Regions from separate parts of the Psychromonas sp. KJ10-2 genome, predicted to be linked through region 3. Evidence: predicted binding sites of a transcription regulator. Region 3 holds the regulator's gene; each other region holds the start of a gene.
The links. The regulator sigma-54, encoded in region 3, starts transcription at its own class of promoters, with help from an activator protein. The targets are predictions, from matches to a motif close to GTTGGCACGNNNNTNGNNT.
Positions count from the first base shown of each region.

Region 1: a site for sigma-54 is predicted at 1,555-1,573, ahead of ACLKL2_RS08545 (EF-hand domain-containing protein). Genes of this name have one in related genera too.
Region 2: a site for sigma-54 is predicted at 1,417-1,435, ahead of ACLKL2_RS16355 (flagellar basal body rod protein FlgF). Genes of this name have one in related genera too.

Region 1 is NZ_CP178827.1:1,773,571-1,776,859, reverse strand. It holds gene ACLKL2_RS08560 (hypothetical protein) at 1-70, shown strand, start outside; gene ACLKL2_RS08555 (DUF6969 family protein) at 180-941, shown strand; gene ACLKL2_RS08550 (GAF domain-containing protein) at 988-1,449, opposite strand; gene ACLKL2_RS08545 (EF-hand domain-containing protein) at 1,624-1,920, shown strand; gene ACLKL2_RS08540 (hypothetical protein) at 2,409-2,660, shown strand; gene ACLKL2_RS08535 (ATP-binding protein) at 2,765-3,289, shown strand, end outside.
Region 2 is NZ_CP178827.1:3,344,616-3,347,904, reverse strand. It holds gene flgG (flagellar basal-body rod protein FlgG) at 1-561, opposite strand, end outside; gene ACLKL2_RS16355 (flagellar basal body rod protein FlgF) at 599-1,345, opposite strand; partial or broken gene flgE (flagellar hook protein FlgE) at 1,531-2,903, opposite strand; gene ACLKL2_RS16345 (flagellar hook assembly protein FlgD) at 2,919-3,289, opposite strand, start outside.
Region 3 is NZ_CP178827.1:3,230,971-3,234,259, forward strand. It holds gene rapZ (RNase adapter RapZ) at 1-589, opposite strand, end outside; gene ptsN (PTS IIA-like nitrogen regulatory protein PtsN) at 606-1,049, opposite strand; gene ACLKL2_RS15775 (RNA polymerase factor sigma-54) at 1,145-2,590, opposite strand; gene lptB (LPS export ABC transporter ATP-binding protein) at 2,624-3,289, opposite strand, start outside.

The sequences.
Region 1 (3,289 bases), 1.5 Mb from region 3:
CCTATGTGCCGCTAAAAATCCATGTGCAGCCAAGAATCCATGTGCTGCTAACCCTTGTGCTGCCAGTTAAACGTTATGCGTTGTAACAGATGATATGCTACCTGAGTGATGGTGTGATTGTTTTGCACCATTGCCTTTTTTCAATTACCTGTACTTTTAAATAATAAGGTAACGCTTATATGTCAACAAAAATTGGTTGGTCTGCCTGTGAAGAAGCCCTTCCACTCGAAATGCCTTCACTTGAGTATATTGATAATTTAGATGAGATGCTGGTGGCTGCACAAACCGTTAAGGAGTGCCATCGTTTATTAAATAAAGCGGGTATTAATGTGGTTAGTGAATTACTTAAGGGGCAGGGGACTTTTTATCAGTTAAACCATTATCCTGAACAAGATGTCTACGATGATGAGTCTCACTGTCAATATTATTATCATAATCACAGAGGCGTAGAAGGGGAGCATGGGCATTTTCATACTTTTATACGCTCACCTGCTATTCCTGAGTCTATTCAACCTATGTCAGGTTTTATGCAGTCTGAGCCTTGGCCGTCAGGAGAGGATGCGCTAGCGCACTTTATCTGTATCTCCATGGACGATGAAGGGTTTCCGGTTGGGTTATTTACCACTAATCGTTGGGTTTGTGCACAAACTTGGTATTCAGCTGAAGATACGATTGCTTTGCTTGATCGTTTTTATATTGATCATGCTTATCCTAACCTAGTGGTAAACCAGTGGATCACAGCGATGTTTGTGTTATTTAGACCTTATATCGTGGCGTTACTAACACATAGAGATAAAGTGATTGCCTTAAAACAAGCTGAAAATCCAGAGGTAGATGTACTAGAAGATCGTGAGTTAGATGTAACCGGTTCATTTACGATTACAATTGATCAGTGGGTTGCACAATTAACGGCGTTAATGAATATTGATATTGCTTTGTAATAAGGTGCATCAAATACTGAATTGATGCACCTTATTAAGTATTTACTTAAAAATTAAGCTTATCTTGTATTTGCTCTACAAAGTGAATTAAGCCTGCTTCATCTATTTCAGTAAAACGTTCTGTAATAGGGCTATCAATATCTAATACCGCTACTGTTTTACCCTGTGAGTTAATCGGTACAACAATCTCTGATTGACTTGCTGCATCGCAGGCAATGTGTCCCGGAAATTCATGTACGTCAGCGATACGTTGTGTGCTATTGGTACTGAATGCTTTCCCACAAACCCCTTTATCTAATGCAATACGGACACAAGCGACATTACCTTGGAAAGGGCCTAATACTAGTTCCTCTTCCTTATAAAGGTAAAAGCCTACCCAATTAATTTGGTGTAAGTTGCTATTAAGTAACGCACTTAAATTAGATAGGTTGGCAATCAGATCTTTTTCATCTTCGATCAGTGCAACGGCCTGTTTTGTTAATGACTGATAGTCAGCTAATGTTTTCATTTATACCTACTCTATACGTGAAATTATTGGCTTAGTATCAGGCTTTATTCTCTCAAATAAAATAGATAGTTAAATGAAATACCTGTTTTTTCAAATTATTTTCTATTTTGCACAGTATTTGCACATTCTGTTGTTATTGTCCTTGCGAAATTTAAACCTGATAGGATTTTTGAAATGAAAAATAGTTCAAACATATTACTAGCTTTAGTTATGTCTGTAGGTGTTATGAGTCAAAGTTATGCTGCCAGTTCTGATCAAGACCGACCTGAAGGCGGCCCTCAAGGTGGTCCACCACAATTTTCTTCTGTTGATACTGATGGTGACGGCGAACTTACTTTCGATGAATTTTCTGCTCAAGAGATCCCACACGGTGATCACCAAACTGTGTTCGATGATATGGATTCAGATGGCAACGGTGTAGTGAGTGAAAATGAATTTACTAGTTTTAAACCGCCTCGTCCGCAGTCTTAAAATTAATGATATTGCGAACATTCTGTTCATGACCTTAGTGCATGTCGATTCGTTATATCAGCAACAGATTTTCTAAACATAGATTTTTCTAAGCTTAGAAATAAAGGTACTTTCCAATTCGACCTTAACGGAAAGAAATAATAATAACAATAACCCAACTATATGATAAAAGAGCATAAGATTCTGGTCATGTAACAGTAAGCTAACAATAAATAACGATATTTATGTTAGCTTATATAAGTGGGACTCAAAGTGGGTGATTTGATTTATACTATTTTGATACAGGTAGTATGAATTATTAAATAAACCCGTTAGCGTATCTATCATGCTAGCGGGTTTAGTTTTTCCGATATTGTATTACTTCACTTTTAGCTTCTCTAACTCGTCGTATCACCTTTCAGTGTGTTATTAAAATATCAGTGCTATTTATTGTTAATGTTACCGAGATTAAAGGTACAATATTCATCACATGAGCATGAGAACCCTGCATGAAAATACATAATAAATTATTCCTCGTCTTCTTCGGCTTCAGTCTTGTATTAGTAACTGCGTTAGTTTTATTAATACAATGGAGTATTGGTAAAGGTATTATTGAATATGTGAATAGTAAAGAGGTTGAAGCATTAAAGCCCTTAGTGGCAGTGCTTGAAGATGAATATAAAAAAATAATAATTGGCAAAGTATACAAAATAGAAATAGGCATTTTGGACATTTATTATTTCTATATTCGCAAGGTTTAGACCCGCAATCTCAAGCTTCTACTTATGAGGCAAAACCAAATAGTAGGTTACCAAGAGCTGAGGGATTTGCCCCGCCACCAAGAAGGCGCCGTCCCCCGACTGATTTGAACGAAGGTTTTGCTGTTTTTGATGCTAATGACGCGCTTATCGTTGGTCATTATATCAAAGGCATTGATTATAATAGAATTGCAATCATGACTGATAAAGTGAATGTAGGGTGGTTAATGATCCCTAAGCATAAACAAATCACCGATGGTTATGAGTTAGACTTCATTAAACAACAACGAAGTTATCTTTGGTTAATTGCATTGATCACTATGGTGCTGGTTATTCTAATTACATTGCCATTAGCAAGACACCTTGCTGAGCCGATTAAAAAAATCATACTAGGTATGCATAAACTCACCCAAGGCGACTATCAACAGCACGTAGATGTAAAGCGAAAAGATGAATTAGGTGAGTTAAGCCGAGATTTTAATGAATTAGCACTGACACTTTATGAAAATGATAGTGCGCGTAAGCGTTGGTTAGCAAACATCTCCCATGAATTACGCACACCAGTCGCTATTTTAAGAGGTGAGTTAGAAGCAATCTTAGATGGTGTAAGAGCATTAGAGAAACAGAATATC
Region 2 (3,289 bases), 110 kb from region 3:
TGGCTCTAACCCTGACGCATTAATAAATGCATTCACATTTAATTGCCCAACGACTTGGTTAGCCGCTTGACCAGCAATACTTACCGATACCTCACCTTGAGCACCAATACTAATTGATTGAGCATCATCGGGAATTTGTACCTGTGGTACTAACGGGTAACCTGAACCAGGCGTAACCATCACACCTTCTTCATTAAGCATAAATTGACCATTACGAGTGAAGGCTGAACTACCATCTGGCATTTCGATTTCAAAAAAGCCTTTACCATCAACCATCACATCTAATGAGTTGTTAGTGGTTAATGCATTACCCTGTGAAAAGTTCTTTTGTACCGCCACAACTTTGGCACCAGAGCCCACCATCAACCCCGAAGGGAGTTTAGTATCCTGTGTTGCATTCGCCCCAGGTTGATTAACATTTTGATACAGTAGATCTTCAAAAATAGCGCGACTTTTCTTAAAACCAACGGTACTCGCATTGGCTAAGTTATTTGAAATGGTGGCGACGTTAGTTTGCTGTGCATCTAACCCTGTTTTACTAATCCATAAAGCGGAATGCATACACTTCTCCTTAAACTTTTAATTTATAATCAATGATTTAAACGATTTTCAATAGAGATTCAGAACTTTGATCTATCTCTTCCGCTTTTTTCATCATCTTGACCTGCATTTCAAAATTACGCTGCAGGTTGATTAAACTCGTCAACTCACCGCTTAAATTTACGTTTGAGGCTTCTAACGCGCCGCTGGCAACAACGACCTCATTAGAGACTTCAGCTTGTTGTCCATCTATACGTCGAAAATAACCATCTTCTCCACGCATTAAATCTTGAATATTAGGGTTCACTAACTTTAACTGTGCAACTTCTTCCATGCCGTCAGCAGGTGCACCTTCTGGACGAACCTCAATCACACCATCCTGACGAATAGAAAATTTTTCAATGGGCATAGGAACAAAAATACTATTACCAGCACTGTCTAATACCTCTTGACCATTTGCATCGATTAAAAAGCCATCGGCAGTAATATTAAAATCACCGCTACGCGTTAACCCTTCATCACCGGCTTCTGATTGCACCACAAACCAGCCTTCACCTTCTACGGCAACATCTAACTCTCGACCGGTGGCATGAACAATACCGCTGTCAAAATTTTGTCCTGGTGATTCAGCTAAAGAAAACACACGCGTTGGTAAACCATCACCATGAACCTGCATACTGCGAGCTTGCTCAAAACTGGCTTTAAAGCCAGTTTTACTAGCGTTAGCTAGATTATTACTGTGGATCGCTAAGGCATTCATGTTCTCTTTAGCGCCAGACATTGATACATAAAGAAAATTATCCATTTTGAGTTCCTTAGCAATTGATAGATAAATAACGGTTAACAGCTGTCTTCACTATATTGATAAATATATAATTGCAAACATTGTGCCAACAAAATATTCAGGACAAATAAAAGAGGAGATAGGTAAGAAGGTAAAACAAAAACGCACCCAATCGGGTGCGTTTCAATAGAGGTAAAAATATGCGATTAACGAATTTGTAAAATTGTCTCTTGTAATGAAGAGTTAATTTCTAATGAACGCGAGTTCGCTTGGAAGTTACGCTGTGCGCTAATTAAGTCAACTAACTCAGTGGTCAAATCAACGTTAGACTGCTCTAGTGCACCAGAACTAATATTACCAAAGGTACCTGAACCTGCTTCACCTGTTAGTGGTCCCCCAGAGCTTTGTGATTCCGTCCAGTTTGACCCAGTTTGTGATAAACCTTGCTCGTTTCTAAAACGTACCATGGCCACTCGAGCTAATGGATCCGATGTACCATTACTGTAAGACACCTGCACTAAACCGTCAGAGCCAATTTCAATACCAGTTAAACGCCCTACTGTTAAACCATTTTGCTCTAAACCAGTTACTTGGAAAGCAGAGGCAAACTGAGTTGGTTCTTCAAAATCAATAGTAATCGCCTGTGTACCATCAGCACCTGCAGATAACACATCAGCACCATCAGTACCTAAACTTTCAAACGTTAATACTTCCGGGCTGGTATTAATGTATTCACCATTTTCATCAAAGTTAAGCACCACACCATTATGTACTTCACCGTCAGAACCAGTGTAACTTGCCGGAGAACCAATCGCGTCGTCAAATGCACCATCACCATTTGCATCTTGGAAATAGTTTGCCGCCTCTGTGCTGTCTACAGGTTTGTTATCAACCGTAACAAAAGAGACCCATTGGTTCGTACCATCAGCAGAGCCATTTTCAGGTTTCACATAATAAGTATTTAAAATATGTGGTTCACCTAAAGAATCATAAATAGTTACAGAGGTTGCATTGTTATAAGTATCTGGATTTGAAGGATCAAAATCAGCAAGTGGTTTTTCTTCATCTCCAGCAGGTAAGTTAAGACCAATACTGACCGCATCAGTTTTAACCGAGGTCCCCGCAGTTTCTGGAATTTTAATCGGTTGCGTAGTTGCAAGGCTCAATGAAGATGAACTACCGTCAGGGTTAACAGGGAATGCTTGTAAATAGTTACCACTGTTATCAACGATGTAGTTTTCTGAGTTTAATTTAAAGGTACCAGAACGTGTATAGTTGGTATTATTATCTTCAAGGCCTGGAGAAGTGGCAAAAAACCACTCCCTGTGATCGCTAAATCTAATGGATTATCAGTAAACTTTAAGCTACCTTGGTGGAATTGTTGTGCAACAGCAGAGACAGCAGCACCATCACCGACTTTAGTTGCGCTGTTTGAGAATAGTGAGTTAGCATAAACACTATCGAATTCAGCACGAGACTCTTTAAAACCAACGGTACTTACGTTAGAGATATTGTTTGCAGTTGCATCTAAATCTGTTTGTGCAGCTGAAATTCCGCTTAATGCTATATTAAATGACATAGTAATTTCCTTTAATTATATATTTTCAGCAACTTCAATTGCTTCGTCCAGTTCGATACCGCCTAACCCTTTCAGGTTTAAATAGACGCTAGCAGAACCACCACCTAAACTGACACTTTCAACATGCGCATAACTGGCTGTTGTTAATGCTTCTCCATTTCCATTCACTGAGCCAAATGCTTCAAAAGTATAATTCCCCTGTGGAGCAGGTTTACCTTCCGCATCTAGCCCATCCCAATCAAAGCGTTGATTACCGGCGCCTATCTCACCTAATTCAATAGTTTTAACAACATTACCGGCACTGTCTTTAACAGAAACTGTGGTGTTAATTGCCCCTGTTGTACTAGTGATAGATCCTGATGCAGTTCCACCTTCAGGAAGATAAG
Region 3 (3,289 bases):
CCTTTAACTCTTTTTCCCAGTAAGGATTGGGTAGGAAGCGTACATCAAACATATAATCAGCATCTTCAGGGTGTGTATATTTATAACCAAAGGATTGAAAAATGATGAGGAGATTACTTTTTGTTGAACCTTGTAAATAGACTTTTAGGTGCTCATTTAAATTATGTATCGACAGAGAAGTGGTATCAACTGAGAAGGCCGCCATCGATTTTAATGGTGCCAAAATCTTATTTTCCAACTCTAATGCTTGAGATAAAGAGTACTTTTGCTTGGAAAGAGGGTGTAAGCGGCGCGTTTCACTATAACGTCTAATTAACTCACTGGTTAATGCATCGATATAGATAATTTCTAATTCAACTTTGCCTTGCAATGAAATGATCAGATCTTCTATCTGCTCAACTTCCCTTGGCATATTACGCACATCAAGGGTAACAGCAACTTTATTGTCCTTAGGATCTAAAGTATCAATTAGTTGCTCAAGTAATTGGTAGGGCACACCGTCGATACAGTTGTAACCTAGGTCTTCGAGAACATGAAGTGCAATTGTTTTTCCTGAGCCAGAGCGACCACTTATAACAATTAATTTCATATTTTCACCTTTTACTTTATAGCGTTAGTAATTCAAATAACTCTGTTGCGTTGTCTGCGCTGCGTAATTGACGCAAGAATTGTTTGTCCAATAACTTTTGACTTATCTCTGATAGTGCAGAAAGATATTGTTTGCAAAGGTCTTCCGGCACAAAAATAGCGAATAGTATATCCACTTTATTACCGTCGTATGAATCATAATCGATACCTGTTTCACATTGCAAAAAGACAGCTGTAGCGGGTAGCTCACTAGAAATTTTGACATGTGGAATAGCAATCCCAGATCCAACACCTGTTGACCCAATTTTCTCTCGTGCAATTAAGCTTTCGAATAGTTCATGGGCATCTAAATCGAGTTCTTTTGCTGCGATAAGGCTGATTTTTTCTAGTGCGCCTTTTTTGCTTGTGCAAGCTGTTTTACAGAATACTGATTGTTGATTTAATAGAGTAGATATTTTCATAATAATAGTTAACTGTATTTAATGGACGCGCGAGTTTATCAGGTTCGCATTAAATGACTATAGTTAATCCTTATTTATTTGCATTACTTCTTGGTTCAAAGTAATTGTTTACGTTGATTAGAAGGTGGAATTCCTAAGGATTCACGATATTTAGCAATAGTACGTCTAGCTACCTTGATCCCTTTTTCTTCTAATAACTGGGTGATTTTATTGTCGCTTAAGGGTTTTGTGGTGATTTCTGCAGAGACCAATTTTTTAATTAAAGCACGTATAGCGGTTGATGAGCATTCGCCGCCCCCATTGGTTGCTACATGGCTAGAGAAGAAAAACTTCAACTCATAAATACCACGAGGAGTATGCATAAATTTTTGAGTCGTAACACGTGAAATGGTCGACTCATGCATTTCTACTTCGAAGGCAACGTCATTAAGTACCATGGGTTTCATAGACTCATCGCCATATTCAAAGAAGGCCTGTTGTTGTTGCACAATACAGTTAGCTACCTTTAATAAGGTTTCATTGCGGTTTTCTAAGCTTTTAATAAACCATTTTGCTTCTTGTAAATGACCCTTTATAAATTGTGAATCATTTTTACTGATATTACCCGTACACATACTTGCGTATTGTTGGTTAATCGATAAATTCGGGTCACAATCTTGATTAAGGGAAACACGCCATTGCCCATTAATTTTTTTAACGTAAACGTCTGGCACGATATATTGCGTTTCACTGGTTTCTACACGATTACCAGGGCGTGGCTCTAAACTTTGAATTAAACGCATTATCTCAGCTAATTGAGATTCTTTTAACTTACTTTTTCTTGCCAGTGTGCGGTAATCTCTGTTTCCAAGTAGATCCATATACTGTTCCAGTATTTGGATAGCTTCATCACGCCAAGGTGTTGTTTCTGAAAGTTGACGTAATTGTATTTGTAAACATTCTTGAGTGGTGCGCGCCGCAACACCTAATGGGTCAAAATGTTGAATGCGTTTTAGTACCACTTCCACTTCATCCAACTCTAATTCTTCTAAGTCAGTTTGTAGGCTTTCTAATATGCTTTCACAGTCTGTGGTGAGATAACCTGATTCATCAATGGAATCGATGATCGCCATCGCGATAATTTGGTCTGTTTCAGTAAAAGGGGTAAGTTGCATTTGCCATAATAGATGGTCTTGTAATGAGGTAGATGATTCACCTTGATATAAAGTGTTCTCACCTTCATAGGCTACTGCATTAGAGCTAGTACCAGTGATCGGCGTTGAGTTGTATGATTCTTCCCACTCTTTTTCTGCAGGTAGGTCATCGGAGAACTCTTGCTGAGTAATCGCTTCAGTGGTATCTAATGCGCTGCTATCTGCTTCTTTAACAGTATCTTCAGATCCTGTTTGGTCGTCTTGTTCAAGAAGAGGGTTAGAGTCCAAAGCGTTTTGGATCTCCTGTTGCAGATCTAATGTTGAAAGCTGCAATAGTTTTATTGCTTGTTGTAATTGAGGGGTCATCGCTAATTGCTGACCCATTTTCAATTGTAAACCCTGTTTCATCAAAACATATCTTCCTGAACGTATGGCAATTATTTAAAGTTTAAACTCTTCACCTAGATAAACGCGTTTCACATGATCATTTGCCAGAATCTCATCCTGTGTACCCACAGCAATAATTTCTCCGTGGCTTACTATATAGGAATGTTCACAAACATCTAACGTTTCTCTAACATTATGGTCGGTGATTAATACACCTAAGCCACGATCACGTAATTGTTGAATAATATTTTTTATATCAATTACCGAAATCGGGTCAACACCAGCGAAAGGTTCATCAAGTAGAATAAATTTTGGTTCTGTGGCTAGTGCGCGTGCAATCTCTACACGACGGCGCTCTCCACCCGATAAACTCATCCCTTTATTATCACGAATATGAGTAATATGAAACTCTTCTAAAAGAGTGTTCAGTTTCTCTTCGCGTTGTTTTTGTGTCAATTCTTTACGGGTCTGTAAAATACCCATGATATTTTCTGTTACCGTTAAACGTCTAAAAATGGACGCTTCTTGTGGTAAATAACCAATGCCTTTTTGTGCTCGAATATGCATCGGGTTGCTAGAGATATCTTCATCATCAATAACAATGGTGCCTTGATCTTGTTTAACCAAACCAACCACCATATAAAAAGAGGTGGTTTTACCAGCACCATTAGGGCCAAGTAACCCTACAATTTCGCCGGTTTTGACTGTAAGACCAACACC